One region of the Streptomyces sp. NPDC037290 genome, then DNA from elsewhere that is predicted to be linked to it. Evidence: riboswitches for the same ligand, from Rfam matches in the RefSeq annotation. Region 1 holds a riboswitch; the other holds the start of a gene.
What was found. Region 1 has a riboswitch for S-adenosylmethionine ahead of thrC (threonine synthase). Riboswitches for the same ligand answer to the same signal wherever they lie in the genome.

Region 1 (3,242 bases):
CCATGGTCCTCAACCTAGCCCGGCCCGGAAACGCTCAAACGTGCGGTCCGCCCCGAAAGGGGGCCGTATACAGCCGTTCTTCGCCGTTGCCCGCCGTTCACGCCACCTTCCGGTCGGCGTACTCGGCGATCTCCACCATGGGCGGACGTTCCTCGGTGTCCACCGAGTAGGTGCGCGGCTCGAAGCCGTCCTCGCCCCGCTCGAACTGGGTCAGCGTCGGCCGGATCAGATGCCCCCGGGCCAGCCGGAGCTGGGCGGTGCGGTAGATGGCCGCCGACATCCGGCCCAGCGCCTGACCGTCCTGGTGCCGGTGCTTGCGCACACCCACGTCCACCTGCGCCAGCGCGTCGAGCCCCACCAGGTGCAGGGCGTCGACCAGCATGCCCAGCTCCACGCCGTAGCCGACGGGGAACGGCAGCTGTTCCAGCAGCGAGCGGCGGGCCGCGTACTCGCCGCCCAGCGGCTGCACGAATCCGGCCAGCTGCGGCCAGTGCATGTTCAGCAGGGGGCGGGCCATCAGCTCGGTGACCCGGCCGCCCTGGCCGGTGGCGCCGCCCAGGGGTCGGTCGTACATCGCCTTGACCAGGTCCACGTCGGGCTCGGTGAGCAGCGGGCCGACGATCCCCGAGACGAAGTCGGAGGAGAACTCCCTGAGGTCGGCGTCGATGAAACAGATGATGTCCCCGCCGGTCACCAGCAGGGAGCGCCAGAGCACCTCCCCCTTTCCGGGGACGGCGGGAATCCTGGGCAGGATCTCGTCACGGTGAACGACCCGCGCGCCCGCGGCGGCGGCGACCTCGGAGGTGCGGTCGGTGGAGCCCGAGTCGACGACGACGATCTCGTCGACGAGCGGAACCTGCTCCACGAGATCGTGGCGGACGACCGCGACGATGTCGCCGACGGTCTCCTCCTCGTTGAGCGCGGGCAGCACGACGCTGATCGTCTGGCCCGTGCGCTGTTTGGCGGACAGGATCCGGTGGAGAGGGCGATCGGTCACGGACCAGGAGCGGGTGGCCAGCCAGCGCTCGACTTCTTCCAGCACGGTCTGCGGCTCCTCACTGTTCGTGACCACACGGGGTCAACCGTGTGATCCATCTCGCGGTTCGGACGACTATCTCAACTGTCCTGGCCTTCGGTTACAGTCTTGAACAACGCCGATGACCATCGCATGTCGGAGGTCGGCGCGCGTTCACAACCGCATACCGCTCATCCAGAGGGGCAGAGGGAAACGGCCCGATGAAGCCCCGGCAACCCTCCAGTCGGTTCTTGTCACGTTGACGTGGCGAGGCTCCCGGCTAGGGAAGGTGCCAAATCCGTCTCACGGCGAGATGCGTCGTGAGGAAGATGAGGAGAAAGGGCCTCGCCTCCATGGCTGTGCAGACAGTTGCAAGCTCCACCGATTCCACCGTCGACCTCGGTCCCGCCGCGGCCCTGAGCTGTCGCGAGTGCGGTCACCGTGTCCCGCTCGGCCCGGTGTTCGCCTGCGAGGAGTGTTTCGGCCCGCTGGAGATCGCCTACGACTTCTCCGGCTACGACACCGAAGAGCTGCGCCGCCGTATCGAGGCCGGCCCCGCGAACATCTGGCGCTACGCGCCGCTGCTGCCCGTCCCGTCCGACGTGGCCGACAAGCCGAACCTGAACCCGGGCTGGACCAAGCTCGTCAAGGCCGACAACCTCGCCGCGGAACTGGGCGTCACCGGCGGCCTGTTCGTGAAGGACGACTCCGGCAACCCGACGCACTCCTTCAAGGACCGCGTGGTCGCCCAGGCCCTGGAGGCCGCCCGCGCCTTCGGCTTCACCACGCTCTCCTGCTCCTCGACCGGCAACCTCGCCGGTGCCGTCGGCGCCGCCGCGGCCCGGGCCGGCTTCCGCTCCTGCGTGTTCATCCCGCACGACCTGGAGCAGGGCAAGGTCGTCATGGCCGCCGTCTACGGCGGCGAGCTGGTCGGCATCGAGGGCAACTACGACGACGTGAACCGCTTCTGCTCCGAGCTGATCGGCGACCCGGCCGGCGAGGGCTGGGGCTTCGTCAACGTCAACCTGCGGCCGTACTACGCGGAGGGCTCCAAGACCCTCGCGTACGAGATCTGCGAGCAGCTCGGCTGGCGGCTGCCCGACCAGATCGTGGTCCCGATCGCCTCCGGCTCCCAGCTCACGAAGATCGACAAGGGTCTGCAGGAGCTGGTCAAGCTCGGCCTGGTCGAGGACAAGCCGTACAAGATCTTCGGTGCGCAGGCCGAGGGCTGCTCGCCGGTGTCGGCCGCGTTCAAGGCCGGTCACGACGTGGTCCGCCCGCAGAAGCCGAACACCATCGCCAAGTCCCTCGCCATCGGCAACCCGGCCGACGGCCCGTACGTCCTGGACATCGCCCGCCGCACCGGCGGTGCCGTGGAGGACGTCACGGACGAGGAAGTCGTCGACGCGATCAAGCTGCTGGCCCGCACCGAGGGCATCTTCGCGGAGACGGCGGGCGGGGTGACCGTCGGTGTCACCCGCAAGCTGATCAAGGACGGCGCCCTGGACCCGGCGAAGACCACGGTCGTCCTCAACACCGGCGACGGCCTCAAGACGCTGGACGCGGTGGCGGGTACGGGGCTGACCGCGACCATTCGGCCCAACCTGGAGTCGTTCCGCGAGGCCGGACTCGTCTGATCGTTGTCGTCTGGGCGCCTACCTGACCGGAGGTCACAAGCATGAGCGTCACCGTTCGCATCCCCACCATCCTGCGCACCTACACCGGCGGCCAGGCCGAGGTGACCGCCGAGGGCGCGACCCTCGCCGACGTCATCGCGAACCTGGAGAAGAACCACACCGGGATCGCCGCCCGGGTCCTGGACGACCAGGGCAAGCTGCGCCGGTTCGTCAACGTCTACGTCAACGACGACGACGTCCGCTTCGAGCAGGGCCTCGAGACCGCCACCCCGGACGGCGCCGGTGTCTCCATCATTCCGGCGGTCGCCGGCGGCTGATCGTTACCGTGGGTAACTTCAGTTACCCATTGTTCATGGAATTGCCTCCTCCGTGAGAGAAGCGGAGGGGGCAATTCTGCGTGATTGAGCGCGGTACAGTTGGGGAACTCGGCCGCGGTCTCCGGGTCGAGAGCCCTGGATTTCATGCCGCACACCCCGCAAGAAGTAGCCAAAGTGCGCGGGTTTTATGCGGCTTTTGTACCCCTTTGTGGGGCCCGACTTGCCCTGAAGTCGGGTGAATTCTCACCACATTCCGGACCGTTCCCGTCCAGA
Region 2 (3,242 bases), on a different contig from region 1:
GTCGATCGTCGTGGCGGGCACGGGCACCAAGGTCGTCAAGCACGGCAACCGCGCCGCGTCCTCCGCGTCCGGGTCCTCCGACGTCCTGGAGAAGCTCGGGATCAATCTGAACCTGACGCCGCAGCGGGTCGCCGAGGTCGCCGAAGAGGCGGGCATCACCATCTGCTTCGCGGTGAGGTTCCACCCCTCGCTGCGCCATGTCGCCCCGGCCCGCGGGCAGTTGGGCATCCGTACGACGTTCAACGTGCTGGGCCCGCTGACCAACCCGGCCAACGTGCGCTCGCAGGCCGTCGGTGTGGCCGACCCCCGGATGGCCCCGATCGTGGCCGGAGTCCTCGCCGAGCGCGGCAACTCCTCGCTGGTCTTCCGTGGCGACGACGGACTGGACGAGCTGACCGTCACCGCCACCTCGCGGGTGTGGGTGGTCCGGGACGGCAAGGTCACGGAGGAGATCTTCGACCCGCGGGACGTCGGCATCGGCCTCGTCCCCGTGGAGGCCCTGCGCGGCGCCGACGCGTCGTACAACGCGGAGGTGGCGCGGCGCCTGCTGGACGGTGAGAAGGGCCCGGTGCGCGACGCGGTGCTGCTGAACTCGGCGGCGGCGCTGGTCGCGCTCGCGCCGACCGACGCGTCCCTCGCGGAGCAGCTTCGGTCCGGTATGGCCAGGGCGGCGGAGTCGATCGACTCGGGAGCGGCGAAGCGGGCGTTGGAGCGGTGGGTGGCGGCGAGCAACCGCTGACGGCCGCGGCCGTGTGACGCGGGGCGCAGTCCAGATGACGGACTGCGCCTTGCGCGCCGAAGATCGTATGGCAGGATACTGAACCAGGTCATGAGTGACAGCCATTCGGCCCCGGCCGGCTGTCCGGCAACCCTCCGTCCGTGGCGGGGTGCCCCGGGTGAGGACCAGGTCGTGGGCAGCGAGGTCCACGGCAAGCGCGGATCCCTCGCACACTCTCGAAGAGTGTGGGACCAGGGATCCTGGTCGTCGAGGAGCCTTCCGTGAGCAAGCGAATGCGATAGGGCCGCAGAGCCCCGCCTCCGCACACCCTTTTCTCTTCTTCCCGTACGTCTTTTCGCGTACGTCCTCACGGGAGTTCCCCATGTCTGTCTTCACCGCTGCCGCCGACCAGTCCGTTTGTGCCCCGCTGCCCGTTCTGGGACGGGATGTCACCGTCCCGCTCGTCACCGGTGGCGAGGTCACCTACGCGGCCCTCGACTACGCGGCCAGCGCCCCCGCCCTCCAGCGCGTCTGGGACGACGTGGCCGCCTACGCCCCCTACTACGGCAGCGTCCACCGCGGCGCCGGCTACCTCTCCCAGCTCTCCACCGACCTGTTCGAGAACGCCCGCAGGACGGTCGCCGGCTTCCTCGACTGCCGGCCGGACGACCAGGTGGTCTTCACCCGGTCGACCACCGACTCCCTCAACCTGCTGGCCCGGGCGATCCCGGCCGACTGCCAGGTCTTCGTCTTCGAGACCGAACACCACGCCTCCCTGCTGCCCTGGCAGGACGCCCGCGTCACCTACCTCAACGCCCCGCGGACCCCGCAGCAGGCCGTCGAGACCCTGGAGCGGGCCCTCGCCGACCGTGACCCCTACGGCCCGGCCCTGGTCTGCGTCACCGGAGCCTCCAACGTCACCGGCGAGCTGTGGCCGGTGCGCGAGCTGGCCGCCGCCGCCCACGCGCACGGCGCCCGTATCGTCCTGGACGCCGCCCAGCTGGCCCCCCACCACCCCGTCTCGGTCCGGGACCTGGACGTCGACTGGGTCGCCTTCTCGGGCCACAAGCTGTACGCCCCCTTCGGCTCCGGCGTCCTGGCCGGCCGTGCCGACTGGCTGCGCACGGCCGAGCCGTACCTCGCGGGCGGCGGCGCCAGCCGCAAGGTGACCCGGCGTCAGGACGGCGGTGTGGACGTGGAGTGGCACGAGACCGCCGCGCGGCACGAGGCCGGCTCCCCGAACGTCATCGGCGTCCACTCCATCGCGTCGGCCTGCAAGGCGCTCACCGAGGCCGGCTGGGACTCCCTGGTCGCCCGTGAGCAGCACCTGATCGCCAGGGTCCGCGCGGGCCTGGCCGAGGTCCCGCAGGTGAAGATCCTCTCCCTCTTCGGTGACGACGCCCCGCGCGTCGGCGTCATCTCCTTCGTCGTCGAGGGCTGGAACAGCTCCCACTTCGCCGCCGCGCTCTCCGCCGAGTACGGCATCGGCGTCCGCGACGGCCTCTTCTGCGCCCACCCCCTGGTCCGCACGCTCCTCGGCAGCGACCCCCAGACCCAGGGTGAATGCGGCGCCCCCGAGGCCGCGCCGGGCGAGAAGTCCCTCAACGCCATCCGCGTGAGCTTCGGCGCGGGCACCCCCGACGAGCATGTCGAGCGTTTCGTCACCGCGGTGAAGGAACTGGTGACCGAGGGTGCGCGGTGGACGTACCGCACGGAGGACGGCCGCTGCGTGCCGGCCGTGTGAGGACCGCCCCCGAGGGAGCGGGGCAGTACCGGACCGCCTAGTTGTCCAGGCCGATCGAGAACGCGGCCTCCAGGTCGTGCTGGGAGTACGTGCGGAACGCGACGTGCGTGTCGGTGGCCTCCACACCGGGGATCTTGCTGATCCGGCCGGGGATGACCTCGGCCAGGTCGTCGTGCCGGCGGACCCGGACCATGGCGATCAGGTCGTAGGTGCCGGTGACCGAGAAGACCTCGCTGACGCTCTCCAGCGCGGCGATCTGCTCAGCGATCTCGGGGATCCGGTCCACACTGGTCTTGATGAGGACGATCGCGCTGATCACGGCTGGTTCTCTCCCTCGGGTGCCGGAGCTGGGGCGGACCTCACTCTAGCTGTACGGCCGTAACGGACCCACGCGTAGCCGAAGCCGAGTCCGAAGCCGACCAGGTGGGCCAGATACGCCACCCCCGGCCCGTCGGAGGCCCGCTCCGCCGCCGCCCACTGCAGCGCCGCCCAGAACGGCAGCACGACCCAGGCCGGGAACCGCAGCGGCAGGAAGAACAGGAAGGGAAGAAGACTGGTCACACGGGCGCGGGGGAACAGGTAGAGGAACGCTCCGAGGACCGCCGAGATCGCCCCGGAGGCGCCGACCAGCGACTGCTCGGAGGTGGCGTTGGCGGCCGCGTAGCCGAGCAGGGCCAGGTAGCCGCAGCCGACGTAGAAGAGGGTGAACTCGACCCGGCCCATCCGTTCCTCGGTCATCGCGCCGAAGACGAAGAGGAAGAGCATGTTGCCGAGCAGGTG

Region 2: linked by a shared signal. The riboswitch ahead of ACZ7HQ_RS03845 (aminotransferase class V-fold PLP-dependent enzyme) and the one ahead of thrC (threonine synthase) in region 1 are both predicted to bind S-adenosylmethionine.

What each region holds. Positions count from the first base shown of each region.
Region 1 covers NZ_JBVJVZ010000005.1:142,399-145,640, forward strand. Annotated here, with positions in the region: gene ACZ7HQ_RS19280 (alpha,alpha-trehalose-phosphate synthase (UDP-forming)) at 1-4, opposite strand, end outside; gene ACZ7HQ_RS19285 (glucosyl-3-phosphoglycerate synthase) at 98-1,042, opposite strand; SAM riboswitch class I at 1,204-1,351, shown strand; gene thrC (threonine synthase) at 1,369-2,652, shown strand; gene ACZ7HQ_RS19295 (ubiquitin-like small modifier protein 1) at 2,694-2,969, shown strand.
Region 2 covers NZ_JBVJVZ010000001.1:836,004-839,245, forward strand. Annotated here, with positions in the region: gene trpD (anthranilate phosphoribosyltransferase) at 1-739, shown strand, start outside; SAM riboswitch class IV at 826-942, shown strand; gene ACZ7HQ_RS03845 (aminotransferase class V-fold PLP-dependent enzyme) at 1,101-2,462, shown strand; gene ACZ7HQ_RS03850 (Lrp/AsnC family transcriptional regulator) at 2,500-2,781, opposite strand; gene ACZ7HQ_RS03855 (rhomboid family intramembrane serine protease) at 2,778-3,242, opposite strand, start outside.